Regions from separate parts of the Brucella sp. NBRC 12950 genome, predicted to be linked through region 2. Evidence: riboswitches for the same ligand, from Rfam matches in the RefSeq annotation. Region 2 holds a riboswitch; the other holds the start of a gene.

Region 1 (11,680 bases), on a different contig from region 2:
CGAGAAGCTGAAATACGCCCGTGAAACGATGAAAGTGCGCTTGATGATCCGTATGGATGACGGTTCGCGCAAATCCTTTCTTGCATGGCGCTGCCGTTATGACGACACCCGCGGACCAACCAAGGGCGGCATTCGCTACCATCCCGAATCAACGGCTGAAGAAGTCGAAACACTCGCTTTCTGGATGACCTTCAAGTGCGCCGTTATGAACCTGCCTTACGGCGGCGGCAAGGGTGCAATCCAGGTCGACCCTCGCAAGCTTTCCAAGGCAGAACTTGAGCGCCTTTCGCGTGCCTATATTCAGGCTTTCTCCGGCATTATCGGCCCGGACCGCGATATTCCGGCACCGGACGTCTATACCAACTCCATGATTATGGGCTGGATGGCAGACGAATATTCGCAGATCGTCGGCCAGTCTTCGCCTGCGGTTATCACCGGCAAACCACTGGCGCTCGGCGGTTCGCTGGGCCGTAATGATGCGACCGCACGCGGCGGCTTCTATCTCGTTCGCCATCTGGCGCATGATCTCGGCCTTGCGTCGCAGCTTCGCGTCACCGTTCAGGGCTTCGGCAATGCCGGTCAGTTCTTTGCAAAACTGATGGCCAGCGACGGCCATAAGATCGTTGCCGTTTCGGATTCGTCGGGTGCTGTTTATTGCGCAAACGGTCTTGATCTTGACCTGTTGTTGAAAGCCAAGGATCAGGGCAAGTCGGTTGTTTCCACCGCTGGCAGCAACGGTCATGAAGCGATCAGCGCTGATGAACTTCTTGCAGTTGATTGCGATGTGCTTGCGCCAAGCGCCATGGAAAACATGATCCATGTCGACAACGCCGCTTCCATCAAGAGCAAGTTGATTGTTGAGCTGGCAAACGGTCCTGTGACGCCAGAAGCCGACAAAATTCTCGAGCAAAAGGGCGTTATCGTTCTGCCGGATATTCTGGCCAATGCCGGCGGCGTGACGGTTTCCTATTTTGAATGGGTTCAGAACCGCCAGGGCTATTACTGGACGCTTGAAGAAATCCATGAGCGCCTGAAGACCATCATGGAACGTGAAGGCCGCGCCATCTGGAACCATGCCAAGCAGCACAAGGTAACTGTTCGCTCGGCAGCCTATGTTCATGCGCTGGAACGCCTTGCACAGGCTATCGAGGCGCACGGCACGCAGAATTATTTCTCTGCCTGATTATATATTTCGAGACGGCCCCTCCCGTCAGCTATCTGACAGGAGGGAAACTCTAGCGATCACAATTTTTAAGCCTGACAATCGTATAATACTTACCCAAAAGGCTCTTTGAATAGCGCCTCACCGTTCCTATATCCTGTAAAATCAGGAAACAGCGAGGAATGGGATGAATATCGGGCAAGCCGCCAAAGCATCGGGCATATCGGCGAAAATGATCCGCCATTATGAAACCATCGGGCTTATCGAGGCTGCCGACAGAACCAGCTCGGGCTATCGCGTCTATACGCAAAATGATGTCGAAACGCTGCGTTTCATCCGATCAAGTCGTGATCTTGGATTTCAGGTCGAACAGATCAAGGAACTGCTTGCCCTCTGGCGCGACCGCAACCGTGCGTCTTCCGATGTGAAGAAGGTCGCATTGCAGCATGTCGAAGACCTCGAAGCCAAGATGAAGCAGTTGCAGAACATGGCTGATACGCTGCGTCACCTCGCCCATAATTGCCATGGCGACAACCGGCCCGATTGCCCGATCATCCATGAGCTTGCCAGCCACAGCGCACCGAAGGCCGTTCGCCCAGCCCCGCGCAAAGGCGAATTGTTGCACGGAAAAATCTGACGGGCGCCTTTGAGAGATAAGAGCATAAAAGCAAAACGCCGGGAATTTCCCGGCGTTTCTGTTTGATGTGCGCTGTCGATTACTTTTATACCAAGGCGGCTCAAGATGCTGACGCATCACGCCTTGAAAAAGTTCAATTGCCACTCGGGCTTAACCAAAACTCCATGAGTCATACTCATGGAGTTTTGGTATTACGCGCATCTCGGTCCGAAAGACGCACTTTATTTCGGCAGCGTATAGGCAATCACATAGTCGCCCGGCTTGGTGCCGACCGAACCATGACCGCCCGCGACCATCAGCACGAATTGCTGATCACCGACGGTGTAGGTCATTGGTGTGGACTGGCCGCCTGCAGGCAGACGCGCTTCCCACAGAACTTCACCATTGGTTAGATTATAGGCGCGGAGATAATCATCCACCGCAGCACCCAGGAAGGCTACGCCACCAGCGGTAATCATCGGACCACCAATGCCCGGCACGCCCACCTTGAATGGCAGCGGAACCGGTGCCATATCGCGGATCGTACCATTGCGGTGCTTATAGACAGTCTTGCCTGTGCGCAGATCGACACCCGCGACATAGCCCCATGGCGGCGACTGACACGGAATGCCCAGCGGGCTCAGGAATGGCCCCATGAACACGCCGTAAGGCGCGCCATCATTGCGGTTCAGACCCTGTTCACTGCCCTTCTCGTCCTGACCGCGCGGCGGAATATCCGCACGCGGCACAAGGCGCGAGGTGAAAGCGAGATAGGTCGGCATACCGAACATCACCTGACGCTCAGGATCGACCGCCACGCTGCCCCAGTTGAAGACACCAAAATTGCCCGGATAGACAATCGTGCCTTTGAGCGACGGCGGCGTGTAACGTCCCTCATAGAAATGCTTGTGGAACGCAATGCGGCAAGCGAGCTGATCGAACAATGTCACGCCCCACATATCGCTTTCCTTGAGCGGTGGCGGGCTGAATGTCAGATCAGAGATCGGTTGCGTTGGTGATGTGTGATCTTCCGGGATTGCACCCGTCGGTGCCGCCATCTCACTGATCGGGATGATCGGCTCGCCAGTGCGGCGGTCGAGTACATAGAGATCGCCCTGCTTGGTCGGACCAACCAGCGCGGGAACGCCGTTGATATCAAGCAGGACCGGCTGTGCTGGCACGTCCATGTCCCACAGATCGTGGTGGACAGTCTGGCGAACCCACTTCACCTGCCCTGTGTTCACATCCAGCGCCACGATGGACGACGAATACTTTTCGACATTTTCGCTGCGGCCCATGCCGAGCTGATCCGGCACCTGATTGCCAAGTGGAATGAAGATCAGACCAAGCTTTTCATCAACACTCGATACCGACCAGCTGTTCGGAGAATTGGTCGTATAGTGCTGGCCTTCCGGCAGAGGTGTGGTGACATCGGGATTTCCCGAATCCCAGTTCCAGAGCAGTTCTCCGCTGCGGATATCGAAGGCGCGAATGACGCCCGACTGTTCTTCAGTCGAGTAATTATCATTGACTGCACCGCCGACAATGATCTTGTCACCCACGACCGCCGGTGGCGAGGTTGAGTAGTAGTAACCTGCCGGATTATATTTCATGCCGTGGCTGAGATCGAGCGTACCGCCATTGGCGAAATCGGTGCAGATCTCGCCGCTTTGCGTATCCAGCGCGATCAGACGAGCGTCAGACGTCGGCAGATAAACGCGTTCTGAACATTTCGCACCAGCAGTTGCGGTCGAATCCTTCCAGTAGCTCACGCCACGGCAGGTCTGGTGCTGACGATCGGTGTTGAAGCCGACCTTCGGATCGAACTTCCACTTTTCCTTGCCGGTCGCTGCATCAAGGGCGATAGCCCAGTTATGCGGCGTGCAAAGGAAGAGCGAGTCGCCGATTTTGAGTGGCGTCACCTGATAGGTGGTTTCACCCACATCTTCCGGCTGCTTGACATCGCCGGTCTGGTATTGCCAGGCGACCTGAAGTTTGGAGACATTTTCAGGCGTTATCTGTGCAAGCGGCGAGTAGCGCTGTCCGTAAGGTGTGCGCCCATATTGGTGCCATTCACCATCAGGCACATTGCCACCGAGATCAGGCGTTGCGGCAACCTTTTCCATCGGCAGGTTGCCGTTGATGCTGGTTGGGTCCTGTGTCATCGAATAGCCGGCAACAACAAGTGCTGCGAGCGTCGCTATCGTGAGTGGCAAGCCACCGCCATTCAGCGGCTTTCTGACCCATGGCGTAAGCAGCCAAAGGCCAAGCAGAACAATGATGCCGCCGGTTGAGCCAAGCCGCCACCAATCGAAGCCAACTTCATAAACCGCCCAGCCGAGCGCTCCAAGGATGACCAGCGCGTAAATCCAGAGCGCCAGAGAGCTTCGTTTGAGAAGAAAGAAGCCGGTCAGCAGAAAGCCTACAGCAATTGCTATGAAGGCCCAGCTGCCACCCAATGTGGCGAGGTAGATACCGGCTGCGCCGAGCGCAAGACCAATCAGTAAAAACAGAATAGACGTCAGAGAAACAAGCAAGACATTACCCCCTTCAAGTAGTGACTGCAGTCCCGCCGTGCATGACTGTTACTTGAAACAAAGATGCACGGATTAAACCGAATTCGATGCATTTCTGATTTGGGTAGGCCTCATATTGGTAGAAGTGTCGCAGCAAATTGATTGCTGCGCAACACGGCGTGCCTGCTCATCCACATAGGCGGCAAAATAAAAAATCCAGTGGCAAATGTTTAAAAGCAATATCGCCTGTCGGCAGCGAGAAGACTGCCGACAGGATAACCCAATAATCAGGCCATCGGGCTTTTGAAACTGCGCAGGCGCAAAGCATTGCTCAGCACGAAGATGCTCGAAAGCGCCATCGCACCTGCTGCCAGCACCGGCGAAAGAAGCGTGCCGGTAAACGGATAAAGAATACCAGCGGCAACCGGAATCAACGCCACGTTATAGGCAAAAGCCCAGAACAGGTTTTCGCTGATGTTGCGGATTGTGGCCTTTGAGATTGCAATCGCATTGACCACGCCACGCAGATCACCTGACATCAGCACAACATCAGCGCTTTCAATCGCAATATCCGTGCCTGTGCCAATCGCAATACCCACATCTGCGGAAGCCAAAGCTGGTGCATCATTGATGCCGTCACCCACAAAGGCAATACGCTTTCCCCCAGCCGAAAGGCGCTTCAAAGCTTCGACCTTGCCGTCCGGCAGCACTTCCGCAACCACTTCATCAATGCCAAGACGCTTGGCAATCGCCTGAGCAGTGCGGCGGTTGTCGCCGGTAATCATCGCGACTTTGAGGCCCTGCTCATGCATGGCAGCAATAGCTGCAGGCGTGGTTTCCTTCATCGGGTCGGCAACCGTGATGATTGCAGCGAGCTTGCCGTCGATTGCTGCATAAAGCGGGGTCTGGCCTTCATCGCCAAGACGGCTCGCATCATCCGCAAACACCGCTACATCCAGACCGAGCTTCGCCATATAGCGATCAGCACCAATGGCAACTTCACGACCCGAAACGCTGGCCTTAAGCCCGAAACCGGGAACGGACTCAAAGGCCGAAACATCGGCAAGCTTCAGTCCCTTTTCCTTTGCAGCCGTCACAATCGCATCAGCAATTGGATGTTCGGAACGTGCTTCCACCGCTGCAACCAGCGCCAGGGCTTCATCCTTATCGATGCCATCGACAACAGCGAAATGCGCCAAAGCCGGCTTACCTTGTGTCAGCGTGCCGGTTTTGTCGACCGCAATCACCGATGCATCACGCAGGGTTTGCAGCGCGTCACCACGACGGAACAGAACGCCAAATTCTGCAGCGCGACCCGTGCCCACCATGATCGAGGTCGGCGTTGCAAGCCCCATGGCACATGGGCAGGCGATAATGACAACCGCAATAGCATTGACCAGCGCGTAGCCCATCATGGCTGTGCCGCCAATAACCAGCCATGCAATGAAAGTAAGGACCGCGGCAGCCATAACCGCAGGCACGAACCAGCCAGTGACCTTATCGACCTTGGCCTGAATGGGCAGCTTGTCAGCCTGCGCGTCCTCGACCATCCGCACGATCTGCGAGATGACCATATCGCGGCCAACCTTGGTTGCACGGAATGTGAAGGCGCCGGTTTTGTTAATCGTGCCGCCGACGACTTCCGCGCCCTCTTCCTTGGCAACGGGTACGGGTTCGCCGGTAATCATCGATTCATCCACAAAGGACGAGCCTTCGATCACCTCGCCATCGACGGGAACTTTCTCGCCCGGACGCACCTGAACGATATCGCCAACGCGCACATCTTCAAGCGGCACATCGATCGCATCGCCATTGCGGAGCACGCGGGCCGACTTGGCCTGCAAGCCAACGAGACGGCTGATCGCAGCCGAGGTTCGGCCCTTGGCACGAGCTTCCAGATAACGGCCAATCAGGATCAGCGTGACAATGACAGCAGCGGCCTCGAAATAGACGTTGACTGTTCCTGCCGGCAGAATATCCGGCCAGAAGGTTGCAACGACCGAAAAGCCCCATGCGGCGGCTGTTCCGACAACCACCAGCGAGTTCATGTCGGGTGCGGCACGCAGAAGGGCCGGAATGCCTTTCTTGAAAAAGCGCATACCCGAGCCGAAGAGGACAAGTGTTGTCAGCACAAACTGGAAATACCAGCTGTTCTGCATTCCAATCGTGTCCATGACGAACATGTGCACCGCTGGAATGATATGCGATCCCATTTCAAGAATGAAAACCGGCAGAGTCAGAACCGCAGCAAGGATGACGTTCTTTTTCAGCTCAAGCGCTTCCGCATCGCGCTTGTCGGATTGCGTTTCCTGCTTGGCATCGCTGCGTGCCTCTTCAAGAGAACGCGCTTCATAGCCCGCGGTTTCAACCGCCTTAATAAGATCACCAAGCGGCACCTGGCCAGCCAATTCGACATGAGCGCGTTCGGTCGCGAGATTAACGCTGGCGCGGGTTACGCCCGGTACGGCATTCAATGCCTTTTCAACCTTGCTCACACAGGAAGCACAGCTCATGCCTTCAATGGCGAGATCGGCACTTCCCGACGGCACGTCATAGCCTGCCTTGCGGATCGCATCGATGACTGCTGGCATGTCGGGTGCGGCCTTGAAGGTCACATCGGCGCGCTCGGTCGCAAGATTGACAGACACCTTGTCAACGCCCGGCACTTTCGCGACAGCCTTCTCAACGGAAGACACGCAGGAGGCACAGCTCATGCCCTCGACTGGAATGGCGAAACTTGTGTTTTCGGATTTGACTGGCTTGTTCATGGCAATCCCTTCTTCTGCGCATCGTGCTTTCCGAAGATCGTTGCCGATTTTTGAGCCGATGCTGCAGCCCCTTTTTAAAGGGCTAGATACTGAGTTGCATCATAAGTAACCCTTCCCACCGTTGGAAGGTCAAGCCTTATTCATAAATGATTTTCAGATGGCCATTTCGTTCTGCGGCTGCATTGCAGCGAGGATTGATCCGCAGCGGGTCTGGATGAATTCTGGCACCTCAGCTGCAGGCATTGGACGCCCCATCAGGAAGCCCTGCACCTCGCCGAAATTCTGCTTGCGCAGGCATTCAAGCTGCTGCGTGGTTTCCACGCCTTCAGCAGTCGTTACAATCCGGAAACCAGCGCCCAGCGTGGCGACCGCCTGAATGATCGCAAGATCACGGGTATCGACTTCGATGCCCGATACAAAACTGCGGTCAACCTTGATCTTGTCGAACGGGAACGAGCGCAGATAGCTGAGCGATGAATAGCCAGTGCCGAAATCATCCATGGCAATCCGCACGCCCAGGCGGCGCAACTCAAACAGCAGTTCGATATTGTGTTTGCTGTTTTGCAGGAATACGGATTCCGTAATTTCAAGTTCGAGACGGTCCGGAGACAGGGCTGCCTCCTCAAGCGCTTCCGTGACAGAATCGAGCAGCGTTGTCTGATTGAACTGCACCGGAGAAAGATTGACCGAAACCTTGATCTCATCCGGCCAGGAAGCTGCCTGACAACAAGCCTGTCTCAGCACCCAATCGCCGATGGGGCCGATAAGCCCGGCTTCTTCTGCAATCGGAATGAACTCAACCGGCGAGACCATGCCCAGGGATGGATGACGCCAGCGCAGCAGGGCCTCAAACCCGGATATACGACCCGATTCCAGATTGAAGATCGGTTGGTAATGCAGCTCGAACTGCTTCGCGGCCAAGGCCACCCGCAGATCAGTTGTCATCGCATGGCGTTTCTCAACAGCCAGTCGCAGCGAATGTTGGTAGAAGCGGAACGTTCGCCGACCATCCGCCTTGGCGGCATAAAGCGCCAAATCAGCATTGCGCATCAGCACGTCGGTATCTTCACCATGCAGAGGCGCCTGAGCGATGCCAAGACTGCAAGACACGAATTCCGTTGTATCACCGAGATCAAACGGGTCCTGAAAGGCTGAAAGAAGGCGGTCCGCAAACATGGCAATCTGCGAAATCGCATCGCTGCGATAGATGATGGCAAACTCATCGCCACCAAGTCGCGCGAGAAACTGATCGCAAGTCGTGATGTTCTTAAGACGCGTCGCCACCTGATTGAGCAGCAGATCACCTATCTGGTGCCCCCTGCTGTCATTAATGGTCTTGAAGTGGTCGATGTCGAGATAGAACAGCGCAAACGCCGGAGCACTGTCGCCCTTTTTCAGAATATTTTCAATATATTGCGAGAAATAGGCACGGTTCGGCAGATCCGTCAGACTGTCGTGCATGGCGATATGCGTCATGCGCTGTTCAGTCTCGCGTCGCTCAGTAATATCTTCGACAAGCCCGATCAGGTAACGCGATTTATCGCCTTCAACAGGTGGAATGGGACGTTTGATGATCCGCATCCGGCGCGGTGTGCCGTCAGCGCAACGAATATCCCGCTCAATCGTCAACACATCGCCGCGGCGCATTGCCAGCCGATCCTGCTGCGTCAGAAGCTTTGCTTCCTCGCTTGGGAAAATTTCGGCATCGATCGAGCCAACTACATGGTCGATATTGTGACCGCTGATCGTGGACGCTGCCTGATTGTAGAGAACATATCGGCCTTCGTCCTGCATATCCTTGACGAAAACACCAAGCGGCATGTTGTTGACCAGTCCATCAAGCAGAGACTGCACATGACTTGCCTGCCGGGTCGCCTCTGCCAGTTCGGTCATGTCTTGAACGATTGCCAGAATGACCTGCTTGCCGTCGAAGACGACCTGGCGTCCGTAAGTGAGAACCTCGATGGTTTCGCCGTTGGCTTTGAGATGCTGCCAGCGTTCGGGACGCTCAAGATCGCTTCTGTCGCGCACGGCTGCAAACATCCGCTCCCGCTCGGTCTGCGGACGGATATCAAGCACTGTCATGCCGGGGATTTCGTCTGCCGAATAGCCGTAAAGCGCATGGGCCGCTTCATTCATGACAATGAATGCTAGCGTTTCAGGATCATAGACCCACATGGGTGTCGGATGAGTTGTAAAAAGAATACGGAAATCCTCGTCGGATGTGCGCACCATCGCATCACCCGAGTGAGCCTCACCGGCTTCCCGCTTCCTCATCATTGGTCCCTCATCAGACAAATCCTGACTGGATGTTTTCCGCTCTCATGCGAGAGTTAACCCGGAGAATCAGAGCAGGACGATGCAATCCGGTGGATAGCTTACAGTCTAGAATTTTAACAAATTATATACAAATTATCAAAATCCCTAATTTAGCGCCTGCAATTTGTCGTTTTACAGTCTCTTGACCGCCCTGCTGTTCCGGCCTATGCTTAAGACACAAAATTCGTTGGGGTGCCTTCGAAGCAAGATCAGGAAAAGCGCTAAACGGTTTTCCATCCGACCTTGCGACACAAAAGGCTGAGAGACGCTGACCGCGTTAACCCATTGAACCTGATCCGGGTAATACCTGCGTAGGGAACGGAGTTTGGCGCGTCGCGAACAAGGAGGATTTCATCCTCCGTGGGGCAAAGCCCCAAAACCCGTTCATGACGTCTCAATTTTCCGTTCGGAATGAGAGACGACATGATGGACTTAAGACAAAGCCTCTCCCGAACAAAAGCAAGCAACAGCAATGGTGCATCCGCGCCTATTTGCGTGACTATTGCTGGCTCCGACAGCGGTGGCGGTGCTGGCATTCAGGCCGATTTAAAGACCTTTTCAGCACTCAATGTCTATGGCGCGAGCGTCATTACAGCGATCACCGCTCAGAACACATTAACGGTCACAGCAGTCCACGATGTTCCGGCTGAAATCGTTGCGGCACAGATTGATGCGGTCTTCAGCGATCTCAATGTGGCTTCGGTCAAGATCGGCATGGTGTCGGTGCCGAAAACCATTCAGGCAATAGCCAAAGGCCTTGGGCATTTCTCTGGCCCGGTGGTTCTTGATCCGGTGATGGTGGCGAAGTCCGGCGACAGGCTTTTAAGCGAAGCCGCAATCTCGACATTGCGCGAAAAACTGATCCCGCTTGCATGCCTTCTAACACCAAACCGGCCGGAAGCTGCCTGCCTGCTCGACTGTGCCATCGCGCGAAATAATAATGAGGCGGAAGAACAAGGACGCGCTTTGCTCAAGCTCGGCGCGAAGGCCGTGCTGATGAAAGGCGGGCACGCTGAGGGCGACATCTGCACCGACCTTCTCATCCGTGCCAATCTGCCGATGATCCAGCTGGAAGCGCCGCGTATCTACACGCAGAACACCCATGGGACTGGCTGCACGCTTTCGTCAGCAATTGCAGCGGGTCTCGGCAAGGGGCTTTCGCTGGAAAAAGCCCTTCGTGAAGCGCATACCTATCTGCAAGCGGCCATCCGGTCCGCTAACACATTGCAGGTCGGAAGCGGGCACGGCCCCGTGCATCATTTCCACGCTTTGTGGGAGATTGCATAATGCGCGTCACCATCATCGGCGCGGGTGTTGCAGGCCTTGCCTGCGCAGCAGAATTTAGTGACCAAGGCCACGCCGTCACTGTCATTGCCAAAAGCACCGCAATCGGCTCCGACAGCTGTTCGTGGTTTGCGGGCGGAATGTTGGCCCCGTGGTGCGAAGGCGAGAGTGCGGAAGAGCCCGTCGTAAGGCTGGGGCAAGAAGCGATTAGCTGGTGGGAACGGCATGTTTCAACAGTCCACCGCAAGGGCACGCTTGTCATTTCCCACACACGCGATACGACTGAACTGCGCCGCTTCGCCCGCCGCACGCAAGCCTTCGACACAATTGATTCCGAACAGATCGATGCACTGGAGCCGGACCTTGCAGGCCGTTTCCGGCAGGGGCTTTTCTTTGCTGAGGAAGGCCACCTCAATCCGCGCAATACACTGATCGAGCTTGCCGAAAACCTGCAAAAGAAAGGCGTGGTCTTTCATCTCGGGCAAGATGCGAAAGATGTAAAAATCGACACGGATATTACCGTCGATGCGCGCGGTCTGGCAGCACGCGATCAATTGCAGGATCTGCGCGGTGTGAAGGGCGAAATGCTGGTGGTTCGCTCCCGCGACATCAATCTTTCGCGCCCTGTGCGCCTGCTGCATCCGCGCATTCCGCTCTACATCGTGCCACGCGGTGACGGCATTCATATGATCGGCGCAACTATGATCGAAAGCGATGAGAGAGGCGGCATTAGCGTTCGCTCGACGCTGGAAATGTTAAGCGCCGCCTATGCGCTGCATCCGGCATTTGGCGAAGCGGAAATTCTGGAAACCGGCGTCGACGCCCGCCCCGCCTTCCCCGACAATCTGCCACGTGTGCGACAAGTTCGAACAGGGCGTGGCCAAACAATGTATGTCAACGGGCTTTACCGGCACGGCTTTCTGCTCTCCCCTGCGGTTGCACGCATGGCGGTTGCGGCAGCAACCGAGGCCGAACAACAACCTGAACTTCTGGAGAACCTGGCATGACCATCGTT
Region 2 (11,680 bases):
CGCTCGGTGCGCCACGCGGTCCCAGTGGAGCGATCTGGCCTGCAAGCAATGACTCGACGATAACTTCCATGGGCTTAAAACGTCTCGTGATTTAAACTATTCATGCGACATGCTTTATTCACTGATGATCTTGACGCGATCACCTACGGAAACTGTCGCGCCCGCCGACATGGCATTGAGCAGGCGGAAGAGTTCAAGTTTACGCGTTGTGCCCTGCATACGTGCGGGCAGGCTGCCCATTGTATCGCCAGGTTTCACTGTCACGACACGGATACGCAATGGCTTGAGCGCTTCCTGTTCGGTCGGCGTCAGCAGACGGAAGGACTGTGTTACAGTTTGCGATGCAGGCTGCAGAGCAGTGCTGCCTTTCGGTGCAGCCGTCAGGAAGCGATAGACCTTATTGTTGGTGCCGATCACCACAATGTCGAACTGCCAGCGATCAGCGCTTGCGCTCGCAGTTGCAGCAGGCATGCCGTTGATCGTGATCGGACGGATCGAGCTTTCATCAAGCCCTGTCACCCAGCCCGACTTGATATAATCGGTGAGGTTTGAGCCGGAAGGCAGCGATGCGCCGTCAAAGCGGATTGCCACTTCGCCCGGACCGCTGGCCATAACGGCATTGGCAGAATTGTCGATGGTGAAGCCAGCAGGAGCCGTAAAGGTTACGCCGAGCTTTGGATGGATGAAGGTCTGCTCACGCACATAGCCTTCATTTGGCGAGTCGCCGTAAAGCAGCCCGTCGATACCATTGAGGAAGGAATCGCGATCCGTGGTGCCGACACCCGGCGCACCGATGCGGCGCGCGTGGCCGAGCGCAAGCTGAATGCGCTGTGGCGTTGCCGGATGGCTTGCAAGGAAGTCGAGGCTTGCATCGGTTGCACCCGATACGGAGCGGAAATCGGTATAGGCTTCCATCGACTGCAGGAAGCGGGCGGAGGCAAAAGGATCGTAGCCTGCTTCGCCAATCATCTTGATGCCGATAGCATCGGCCTGCAGTTCCTGATTGCGCGAGAACTGTGCAAGGCGAAGCTTGCCGCGGATGGTTGCTTCGCGGCTTGCACTCTCATTATGCAGCACTTCGGTTGCGACACGACCCGCAATAGCCGTTTCGGCTTCCTTTTCCTGACGAAGAATGCCGTGATTGGCAACGACGTGACCCATTTCATGCGCGATGACGGCTGCGACTTCGGACGAGTCGTTAGCCAGCGCCAGCAGGCCGCGCGTTACGTAAAGAAAGCCGCCCGGCAAAGCGAAGGCATTGATGTTGGGGCTGTCGAGGATTGTGATGCGATAGGTTTGATCCGGCTTGTCGGAAACCGTTGTCAGATTGCCGACGATCTTGGCGACCATGCGTTCAAGCTTCGGATCTTTATATTCGCCGCCATAGGTGGCGAGGATGCGCGGATGCTGTTGCGCGCCGATCTGTGCCAGCCGGTCGTTACGAGTGACGTTTTCAACGGTGACAGGATTTGAGGAAGGCTGCAGCCCAAGATCTTTGCTTGAATTGATCGACTGACAGCCTGAAATCAGGCTGACAGCAAGCAAGCCAAAACCAATGGCTGGTTTCCGCCAATTGCGCTGTGCCCGTTCTGGCAGAGAAAGGGGGAGACACAGGGAGGCCCGGAGACGGGTCGTGTGACGGAACAGTATTTTACCCTCGCAATTGAATCAGCACCGATAGCATTGGCGCAAATCTAGCCATAGACTGAAGTACCTACAAGAAGTAGATCAGTCCTCAAAGCCGTTCTTCAAGGCGAATGCGAACAAAATATGTCCACAGCGTTAACTCTATTTGAGCTTTGAGGTTTCACCACCGATATAGTGTTTCAAAGCTTCCGGTCCAGATGGCGACAGCAACTCATGGGCAGGGCCTTGTGCGGAAATTCGGCCATTGTCGAGAAATAGCAACAGTGCGTCGAGATAGAGCGCGTCTTCCGGCGTATGCGTGACCATCAGAACGGTCATGCCGTTTTCCTTATGCAGCTCCCGCACAAGATCAAGCATCTGGTGCCGTAGGGCAGGGCCAAGCGATGCGAAGGCTTCGTCCAGCAATAAGACGGGTCTTGCCCGTACCAGCGCGCGTGCAATTGCGACGCGCTGGCGTTCGCCACCCGAAAGCGCTTCGGGTTTGCGGCTTTCTTTGCCTTTCAGCCCCACACGCTCCAGTGCCGTCGCGATAGCGGCGCGGTCCTGCTGGTTGAGCTTCAGGTTCGGAGAGCGGCCAAGCCCGACATTCTGTTCAACGCTCAGATGAGCAAACAGATTGTTTTCCTGAAACACCATCGATACGGGCCGAGATGCTGGCGGCAGGCTTGTTACATCTTCATTGCCGATTTTGATTTGCCCTGACTGCGGGGTTTCAAAACCGGCAATCAGGTTAAGCAGAGTGGATTTGCCAGAGCCGCTTGGTCCAACAATGGCTGCAATTGCACCGCCCGGAATGGTTGCTCTGAATTCCATCACTGTTTCGCCATAGCTGAAACGCACATCATGTAGCTTGATTTCGCTGAGGCTACTCTTGCTGAGCGCATTCATGGGAGCGGTATTTCCTTTCGGGATGCGGCTGCGCGGTCGGCAATCATCATCAGACAAAGACATAAGATTCCGAGGATCAGGGCAAGGCCCGCTGCATCGAATGTGCGGTAGCTGCCCATACGCTGCAACAGCAGATAGGGTAGGGTTTGCAGCGCGTCGCTGCCAAAAAGCGCAATGGTTCCGAGATCACCAAGCGAAAGCGCCATCGCAAATGCGAATGCCATACCGAAAGGCCTGCGAATGGCTGGCCAGTCGATAAGCCGCAACCGGTTGAAGCCGGATATGCCGAGCTGCGCGCAAAGCCGATTATGACGAACAGCTGATGTATCCCATGCCGGACGCAGCAGGCGCACGGCAAAAGGCATTGCCATTGCCGCATTGACTGTCACGACCATAAAAGGAGCCATCGTGAATGGGTCGGTGAAGTGACGCAGCAAAATAAACCAGCCAGCACCAATGACGATAGGCGGCATCACAAGGATGAGGCTTGCACCTGTATCGAAGATATTAGCCAAGCGTCTGCTTTTGGTTGCTTCGCGCGCTATCACAAGGGAAAGCGACAGGATGACGGCAAGAAGCGCTGCGCCAAATCCCAGAACAATGCTGGTGCCAATAGCATTTAATACGGCTCTTTCGCTCATCAGGCGCATGAGATCAGCAGCAAGACCTGACACCACAATGCCCGCAACGGGCAAGGCCACATAGAGAAAGCCGATGCCTATCGCCACAATGTTGAAGAGGCGTTCAAGGCCGTCTGGCCTGCCATAACGGCGTGGGGCAGTGGTGAGAGTGAAACCCTCTTCCGACGGTCGACCCGTGAGGCGTAAGGCTGCGAGAATCAATATGGTGAGTGTCAGCTGCGCCAATGTGAGTGCCACGGCGCGCGCCGGATCAAAGTCGAAATGCAGGCTTTGATAGATTGCAACTTCCAGTGTCGTGGCGCGTGGTCCGCCGCCAAGTGTGAGAACCGTTGTGAAGCTCGTGACGCAGAGCATGAAGATAAGGCCGATCATGCCGGGCAGATTGCGCCTTATGGTCGGCCATTCAATCAGGCGAAAGCGAGCTGTGCCCTTCATGCCGAGTTGTGCTGCGAGTTTCCAGTAGTCAGCGGGAATCGATTCATAGGCTGCCAGAATGAGCCGCACCGCCAAGGGCATATTGAAAAATACATGCGCGATCAGAATGCCGGTCAAGCCGTAAATATCGGGTTGCACTGGGTATCCCAGCGTCTGCGACAGCTGCGCGACAAAGCCGTTGCGCCCGTAAATGCTGGTAATGCCGAGCACAGTGACAAGGGCGGGCAGGGCCAGCGGCAGCGCGAAAAGGCGCAGGATCAATCCGCGCCCCGGAAAACGGGCTTCCGAATAAAGAGCGCGCGCTACAGGAATGGCAAACAGCACTGAAATCAGGCTCGACAGAACCGCCTGCCAGATCGTGAAACGTGCAATACGCTGAAGATAGGGATCAAGAAATATTCTGAAGCTAAAGCCGCTGGCCTCAAGCCCCAGGGCGATAAGCGAGCCGCCGACCAGACTTGCCAGAAAGCCAAGCGCCAGTACGCCCGCAAGAGATTTGATTGCGGGCGTTGTCTGGACTGGCCGGGTTCTGGTCAGCGTTTCACTCATTTGCTGGAAGCTGCCAGCCATTCATCGACCCAGGCCTTGCGGTTCTTTGCGACCTCGTCTGCCGGGATGAGAAGTGTCTTTTCCGGCTTCGGCAGTTTGTCGAAGGCGGCAGCAAGAGGTGCAGATGTTTTGCCTGCCGGGAACATCCAGTTGGTTTCAGGGATTACATCCTGAAAGCCTGGGCCGGTCATGAATGCGAGGAATTTCTGCGCCAGAGGGTTCTTGGCACCCGTTGTCGTCTGGGCGGCAAGCTCGATCTGAAGGTAATTGCCTTCAGGATAGGCCAGCGCTTTATAGCGTTCCGTATTCTCGGCAATCATATGATAGGCAGGGGAGGTGGTGTAGGACAGCACCATTGGCGCTTCACCCTTGGTGAACAGGCCATAGGCTTCCGACCAGCCCGGAGTAACCGTGAGAATGCGCTTCTGCAACTTTTCCCATGTTTCGCCTGCCTGATCGCCATAGACCGATTTGATCCAGAGCAGAATGCCGAGGCCCGGTGTCGATGTACGCGGATCCTGAATGACTATCTTTTGCGAAGGATCGCCTTCGACCAGCTCTTTCAGGCTTTTGGGCGGATTTGGCAGTTTCTCGGAATCATAGACGATGGCGAAATAGCCGTAATCATAAGGTACGAAAATATCGTCCTTGAAGTCGCCCGGCACTTTGACATTGGAAAGATCAATGCCGCTTGGCGCGAAGTAGCCCGTGGCGCGTGCTTCCGTGGTCAGGTTCGTGTCGAGGCCAAGGACGATGTCTGCTTTGGTATTGCCGCCTTCAAGCTTCAGGCGATTGAGCAGTGCTACACCATCAGCCGATGCAACCCATTCCAGCTCGCAATCGCATTCTTTCTCGAAGTTTTCCTTGACCTTTGGGCCTGGACCCCACTCGGAAACGAAGCTGTCATAGGTATAGATGGTCAGCTTGTCTTTGGCCTGTGCAACAGGCGCAAAGGCAAAAGCTGCGGTCAGCGACAGGGTAAGCAGAGATAAAAGCCGCATAACGGCATTCCTTTCTTTTATTCGAAAAGATTGAGCGCCGCTTGGGAAATCGGTCAGCATCTAATCCCTCCGCCGGTACAAACCGGATCAGGTTCAGCGGGTTAGCCGGAGTGCGGCCTCTCAGCCATTCAGAGATTGAATGGCACCCCGTTAGAGCAGGGCTGACAATAGATGTTTGCATCACGAAGGGCAAGGGATCGCAATGCGGGCTTTCAGCTATAATTTCTGCATGTTATGAGCGGTTTATGAGCACATTTGTCATTCTACTCGGCGGCGATCTCGTCGTCACGGATCGCCTGAAAAGCCAGATTGCAGGAGCGCGTGTTCTTGCGGCAGACAGTGGCATACGTCATGCGGCCGCGCTGGACGTGGAGCCGGAACTGTGGCTGGGGGATTTCGATTCCGCTTCCGATGCTTTGCAAAAGCAGTATGCCCATGTGCCGCAGAAGAGTTTCCCGCGCGCCAAAGACATGACCGATGGTGAGCTTGCGCTGTCGGAAGCCTATGAGCGTGGCGCCGAAAAGGTCATTTTGTGCGGTGCTTTTGGCGGCGCCCGCACCGATCATACGCTGTTGCACCTCACCATGGCGACAGCTCAGGCAGCGGACGGTCGCAACATTCTTCTCTCAAGTGGAGAGGAAGAAGCATGGCCGCTGGTGCCGGGTGATTATCTCTATGATTTTGCAGACGGCACATCGTTCAGCGTCATAAACTTCTGCACAGTTGAAGGTTTGTCGATCAAAAATGCCGAGTGGCCGTTAGATAATGTGACACTGCCTTTCGGCTCTTCCTGGACCGTATCCAACATTGTGCGTGGAACTCTTTGTGTTTCCGTGCGTTCTGGTCTTGCGATACTCGTAGCTAACTTTGGTGAAGAGACCCCGCTTTAGGATGGCTGCTAACCTTACCAATTGAAACTGCTTGACGCTGACGGTCGAAACGTATTGTAACTGTTCCCAAGCGGGTAAGATCTGCTTTACGCCGAAATTGGGGACGCAAAGTCGGTGTTGGTGTAACTTTAAGTAGGAGATTGTTTCATGAAATCACGTCTTTCCATGATTGCAATCGTCGGCGCGCTTGCGTTCTCAACAGCAGCATGCACGACGGCTGAACAGCGTACTGCCGGCTATGGCGTTGGTGGTGCAGCTCTTGGTGCGCTCGCTGGCGGTGCAATTGGCGGCAACGGTCGCGGTGCTCTGGCTGGTGCAGCTATCGGTGGCGTCGCTGGTACGCTTCTCGGTGCAGCACAGACCCGTAATGGCGTTCAGTACTGCCGTTACCGCGACAATTACGGTCGCACATACGAAGCACCTTGTAACTAATGTGCCCAAGCCGCTGAGCGGTTTTGAATTCAACAAACAGGCCGGGGAAACCCGGCCTGGTTCTTTTTTGGCCATACCCATTTGACAGAATGCGTTTTGTCCTCGACAAGCAGGGCAGAAATTTCAACGGCATTTTTCAAAGAGAACCATGGCACCTCCGCTTCTTCGCCTCGATCAGATCAAGCTAACCTTTGGCGGCACGCCGCTGCTTGAGGACGCAGCCCTCTCGGTTAGCGAGGGCGACCGCATCGCGCTGGTCGGACGCAATGGTTCCGGCAAATCCACTCTGCTTAAAATTGCCGCCGGTATGGTCGAAGCGACCTCTGGCGAAATCTACAAGCATCCGGGTGCCACTATCCGTTATCTGCCGCAGGTGCCTGATCTTGATGGCTTTGCCAATGTCCGCGCTTATGTGGACGCCGGTCTTGGACCAACAGACGATCCGCATCGTGTGACCTATCTGCTGGAACATCTGGGGCTTACCGGTGAGGAAAAGCCCGATCATCTGTCAGGCGGTGAAGCACGTCGTGCAGCACTTGCCCGCGTGATTGCTCCTCAGCCTGATGTATTGTTGCTCGATGAGCCGACCAACCATCTCGATCTGACAACGATTGAATGGCTTGAAGGTGAGCTGCGTCAGATCCGTTCAGCCATCGTTCTAATCTCGCACGACCGCCGCTTTCTGGAGAATGTCAGCCGTTCGACAGTCTGGCTTGATCGCGGCCTTACCCGCCGCATCGATCAGGGCTTTGGTCATTTCGAGGAATGGCGTGACAAGGTTCTCGAAGAAGAAGAACGCGACCATCACAAGCTTGGGCGTCAGATTGCGCGCGAGGAACATTGGTTGCGCTATGGCGTAACCGCTCGCCGCAAGCGCAATATGCGCCGTCTTGGTGAGCTGCATTCCATGCGCGCTGATTTCCGCAATCACCGCAAGGCACAGGGTACAGCTGTTCTGGCAGCCAGTGATTCCAAGGAATCCGGCAAGCTGGTGATTGAAGCAAAGAAGCTGAACAAGGCTTATGGCGAACGCGTTCTCGTTCAGGATTTTTCGACGCGTGTTCAACGTGGCGACCGTATCGGTCTTGTTGGCCCAAACGGCGCAGGCAAGACGACGCTTTTGTCGATGCTGACCGGCAAGCTTGAGCCTGATTCCGGTACATTGCGTCTTGGCGTCAATCTGGAAATGGCCGAGCTCGATCAAAAGCGTGAAAGCCTGAACCTTGATGACACGCTCGCGCATTATCTCACAGACGGGCGTGGCGAAAGCCTCGTGGTCAATGGCGAGCAGCGCCATGTCGTTTCCTACATGAAAGACTTCCTGTTCCAGCCGGAACAAGCGCGGACACCAATCCGCGAACTTTCCGGTGGTGAGCGGGCACGTCTGATGTTGGCGCGCGTTCTGGCACGGCCTGCCAATCTGCTGATCCTTGACGAGCCTACCAACGATCTCGACATGGAAACGCTCGATCTGTTGCAGGAACTGGTTTCCGGCTTTCCGGGAACGGTCATTCTTGTGAGCCACGACCGCGATTTCCTTGATCGCACGGTAACGTCTGTAATCGCGCCGGAAGGTGATGGTAACTGGCTCGAATATGCCGGTGGCTATGCCGATATGATGGCACAGCGTAAAGAGCAGGCGCTGGCAAAACGCAACGTCAAGACGACGACAGCTCGCACTGACGAAAAGGGTGGGGATGCACCGCAGCCCAAACGTGATGAAAAGCGCAAGCTTTCCTATAAGCAGAAATTCGCGCTCGAAACCTTACCCGGCAAAATGGATGCTTTGGCAAAGGAAATGACTGTGCTGGAAGGTAAGCTTGCCGACCCGCAACTTTATGCCAAAGACCCTACGCTTTTTGCAAAGACTGCCGATCTTCTTGAAAAGAAGCGCTCTGAACACTCTGCCATGGAAGAAGAATGGCTGGAGCTGGAGATGTTGCGCGAAGAACTGGAAGGGTAATTTACCCTTCCGTTTCGTTTCTGGTTAAGCGCTTGCCTTGTCGAGCAGGGCAATCGCTTCAGCATCCAGCTTGATCTGTGCGGCATCGAGCAGCTCATTGAGCTGGGTGAGGCGCGTGGCGCTGGCGATTGGTGCCGTAATGGATGGTCTCGCAATTAGCCAGGCAATTGCGATTTGCGCCGGTTTAGCGTCATTGGCACGAGCAACCTGATCAAGTGCCGCAATAATCCGCGACCCGCGATCCGTCAGGTATTTCTCTACCGTCTGACCGCGCGCACTCTGGCCGAGATCGTCTTTTGAGCGGTATTTGCCGGTCAGGAAGCCGGAAGCCAGCGAATAATAATTGATAACGCCCAACTCATTGTCGCGGCAGATCGCTTCAAGTCCATCCTCAAAAGCCGATCTGTCATAGAGATTGTAAAGCGGCTGCAAGGTTTCATAGCGCGGTAGGCCATGCTTCTTCGCAACATCAAGCGATTCTGTCAGACGTTCCGGTGTCAGATTGGATGCGCCGATTGCGCGGACTTTACCGGCCTTGATCAGCTCCTGATAGATGCCAAGAACATCTTCAAACGGCGTTTCGGGATCATCCCAGTGCGACTGGTAAAGATCGATATAGTCTGTTTGCAGCCGTTTGAGGGAGGCATCGACGGCTTTGCGGATATAGCTTGGTGAAAGGCCTTTTTCGTCGGGGCCCATTTCAGAACCGACCTTGGTGGCAATCACAACTTTGTGGCGCAGGCCGCGGGATTTCAGCCAGTTGCCAATAATAGTTTCGGATTCACCGCCGATATTGCCTGGTGCCCATGCGGAATACACGTCCGCAGTATCGATGAAATTGAGACCGGCATCGACAAAACGGTCGAGAAGCGAAAATGATGTTGCTTCATCGACCGTCCAGCCAAACACATTGCCGCCAAAACAAAGCGGCGAAACCTCGAGTTCAGTACGTCCGAGTTTTCTAAACTCCATGGACCCTATCCCCTTCCTGTGTGTACGAATTCCGGCGAATTCGCAGGGCTTCGATTTCAGGAAGAAGCAACAGGCCGGACGCACCGCGCCCTAAATGTCAGCCCATACCAAGTGCATCCATATAAAGCTGGAGCATGGCTTCTTCTTCCTGACGTTCATGGTCTTCTTTTTTACGCAGACGAATAATGGTCCTTACGACCTTGCTGTCAAACCCCGAACCCTTCAATTCCGCGTAAACTTCCTTGATATCGTCGCCGATGGTCTTTTTTTCTTCTTCAAGACGCTCGATGCGCTCGATGAAAGCACGCAACTGGCCTACGGCGATGGTCTGGGCTTCGCTGGTAATGTCGTCGCTCACGCGTTTCTCCAATTCAAAGTCGATTATGAATGCGGGTCAAAGGTCATCCGTTACAGGAACAGGACCGTTGCCGAAAGTTGGACTTAGTTTTTCTGCGAGTCGCAGGCAAAATTAAGAGCCAGTGGGCTTGGAAATGCACTTTTTATCGTCGACGGGCTGTGGATAGCGGGCAAAGCGTCAGTCTGTCAGATGTGGAACCGGGCCTGAACGCGAACCATAATGGCGGATTTCGTGGATTTCCGGCATTGCGTTGATGGCATTAAGCATGGGGGCAAGCCGATCGGCCCATTCACGCGCACCCGCCTTGTCAGCAATCAGATCCTGACGCACTTCAATCAGAACATGCGCATAGCCACGCGCCGTTGCATGACGATACATCGCATCGTTTTTAAGTGCGCCATCATAAGGCTCATTATCACCGACAATGAGGTCCGGCTCTTCGCGTAGCATGGAAAGCAGTGGTGTAACAGCGCGCGGATCAGAATCCCAAAGCAATCCGATTTGCCACGGACGATCCCTGCCGCGCCAGTTTGGCGTGAACGAATGGATCGAGACGATGAATGGGGCTTTCCCGCTTTCGGCTGCAACCCGCGTGCTCATGGATGCAACAGCATCATGATAGGGGCGATAGAAGCGGTCGAGGCGGATTTCACGCTGTTCGGGCGACATCGGATAATTGCCGGAGATCACCGCCCCATCAGACAATTGCATGATAAGCGTCGGATCGTCTTCGCCGCGATTGGGATCGATCAGCAGGCGTGAAAAGCCACCCATGACGGCTGGTGCATCAAGCTTCGCAGCCAATTGACGTGTCAGTTCCTCAACGCCGATATCATAGGCGATATGCCGCTCGAACTCGCTTTGCGCCAGGCCAAGGCTACCATATTCAGCCGGCAAATCACGGCGGGCATGGTCGGCGGTCAACAGCAGGCCGAGGCTGAGATTGCCGTCGACCTGATAGACGGGGGAAAAGGACGGATCACATGACATGGATGCAGCTTCTTAGGTAGGATTTCTGTCATAAATCACAAGTAGTTTCAGCTCTGTCATGAGAAAGCCGGGATTGCAACGATCATTCTCAAAAGAATGAGGAAGGAGTTTCCGGAATGCGGCAAAGGAACGAATCTAATCGTTTAAATCGAGCTGAAATCGCTATGCAGTTCGAATGGAAATGCTGTAACTGATTTGTTCTCTCCGGGATTGCGTTGACATCAAAGGCGAAACTGCCGAAAAGAGAGCGACCGAAAGAGGATTTCCTTGCGTGAGACAAAAGCGATTGCGGGCTGAAGGAGTTCGGCGAATGCGACTTCCAATGTTTTTGGGTTTGTTTTCCAGTGTGCTGATTGGTGCTCTGGGGATGACATCCATGGAAGCGCGGGCCGATTTTCGAGTATGCAACTCAACCCAGAATCTCGTTGGCGTTGCCATTGGCTACAGAGCCAAAGCTGGTTGGGTGACGGAGGGCTGGTGGCACATTGATGGTTCCACCTGCAAAACCCTGATCGAAGGGCCTCTGACCTCGCGCTATTATTATCTTTACGCTGAGGATTCTCAGAGTGGTGGTCGCTGGGAAGGCAAAGTGAACATGTGTGTGGCGGAAAAGGAATTCCGCATCACTGGTGTTCAGGACTGTTTTGCACGCGGGTTTCAACGCAATGGCTTCCAGGAATACGATACCGGGGAACAATCGAGCTGGATGGTACAGCTCACCGATGAAACGCCGTTAGAAAACTCCACAGTTACAGGAACGAATAACCAATGAAACGCAACCGCAAGGTCAAGATTCTCGCCACACTCGGCCCGGCGTCAGGCGAGGAATCCGTTATCCGCAAGCTTTTTGAAGCTGGCGCAGACGTCTTCCGTATCAATATGAGCCATGCGGATCATGATCTGATGCGCACGCT

What was found. Region 2 has a riboswitch for thiamine pyrophosphate ahead of thiB (thiamine ABC transporter substrate binding subunit). Riboswitches for the same ligand answer to the same signal wherever they lie in the genome.
Region 1: it holds a riboswitch for thiamine pyrophosphate, as region 2 does, so the genes downstream of both, thiD (bifunctional hydroxymethylpyrimidine kinase/phosphomethylpyrimidine kinase) here and thiB (thiamine ABC transporter substrate binding subunit) in region 2, are expected to answer to the same signal.

The regions. Positions count from the first base shown of each region.
Region 1 is NZ_BSQC01000008.1:97,467-109,146, reverse strand. Features, by position in the region: gene QSJ70_RS14740 (Glu/Leu/Phe/Val family dehydrogenase) at 1-1,183, shown strand, start outside; gene cueR (Cu(I)-responsive transcriptional regulator) at 1,350-1,799, shown strand; gene QSJ70_RS14730 (glucose/quinate/shikimate family membrane-bound PQQ-dependent dehydrogenase) at 2,021-4,315, opposite strand; gene QSJ70_RS14725 (heavy metal translocating P-type ATPase) at 4,582-7,062, opposite strand; gene QSJ70_RS14720 (putative bifunctional diguanylate cyclase/phosphodiesterase) at 7,216-9,339, opposite strand; TPP riboswitch at 9,560-9,716, shown strand; gene thiD (bifunctional hydroxymethylpyrimidine kinase/phosphomethylpyrimidine kinase) at 9,808-10,668, shown strand; gene thiO (glycine oxidase ThiO) at 10,668-11,672, shown strand; gene thiS (sulfur carrier protein ThiS) at 11,669-11,680, shown strand, end outside.
Region 2 is NZ_BSQC01000012.1:102,115-113,794, forward strand. Features, by position in the region: gene QSJ70_RS19505 (MOSC domain-containing protein) at 1-70, opposite strand, end outside; gene cdlP (cell division protease CdlP) at 115-1,596, opposite strand; gene thiQ (thiamine ABC transporter ATP-binding protein) at 1,789-2,535, opposite strand; gene thiP (thiamine/thiamine pyrophosphate ABC transporter permease ThiP) at 2,532-4,181, opposite strand; gene thiB (thiamine ABC transporter substrate binding subunit) at 4,157-5,161, opposite strand; TPP riboswitch at 5,209-5,321, opposite strand; gene QSJ70_RS19530 (thiamine diphosphokinase) at 5,407-6,051, shown strand; gene QSJ70_RS19535 (YMGG-like glycine zipper-containing protein) at 6,199-6,483, shown strand; gene QSJ70_RS19540 (ABC-F family ATP-binding cassette domain-containing protein) at 6,632-8,446, shown strand; gene QSJ70_RS19545 (aldo/keto reductase) at 8,471-9,418, opposite strand; gene QSJ70_RS19550 (DUF2312 domain-containing protein) at 9,516-9,776, opposite strand; gene QSJ70_RS19555 (N-formylglutamate amidohydrolase) at 9,954-10,766, opposite strand; gene QSJ70_RS19560 (DUF1036 domain-containing protein) at 11,077-11,538, shown strand; gene pyk (pyruvate kinase) at 11,535-11,680, shown strand, end outside.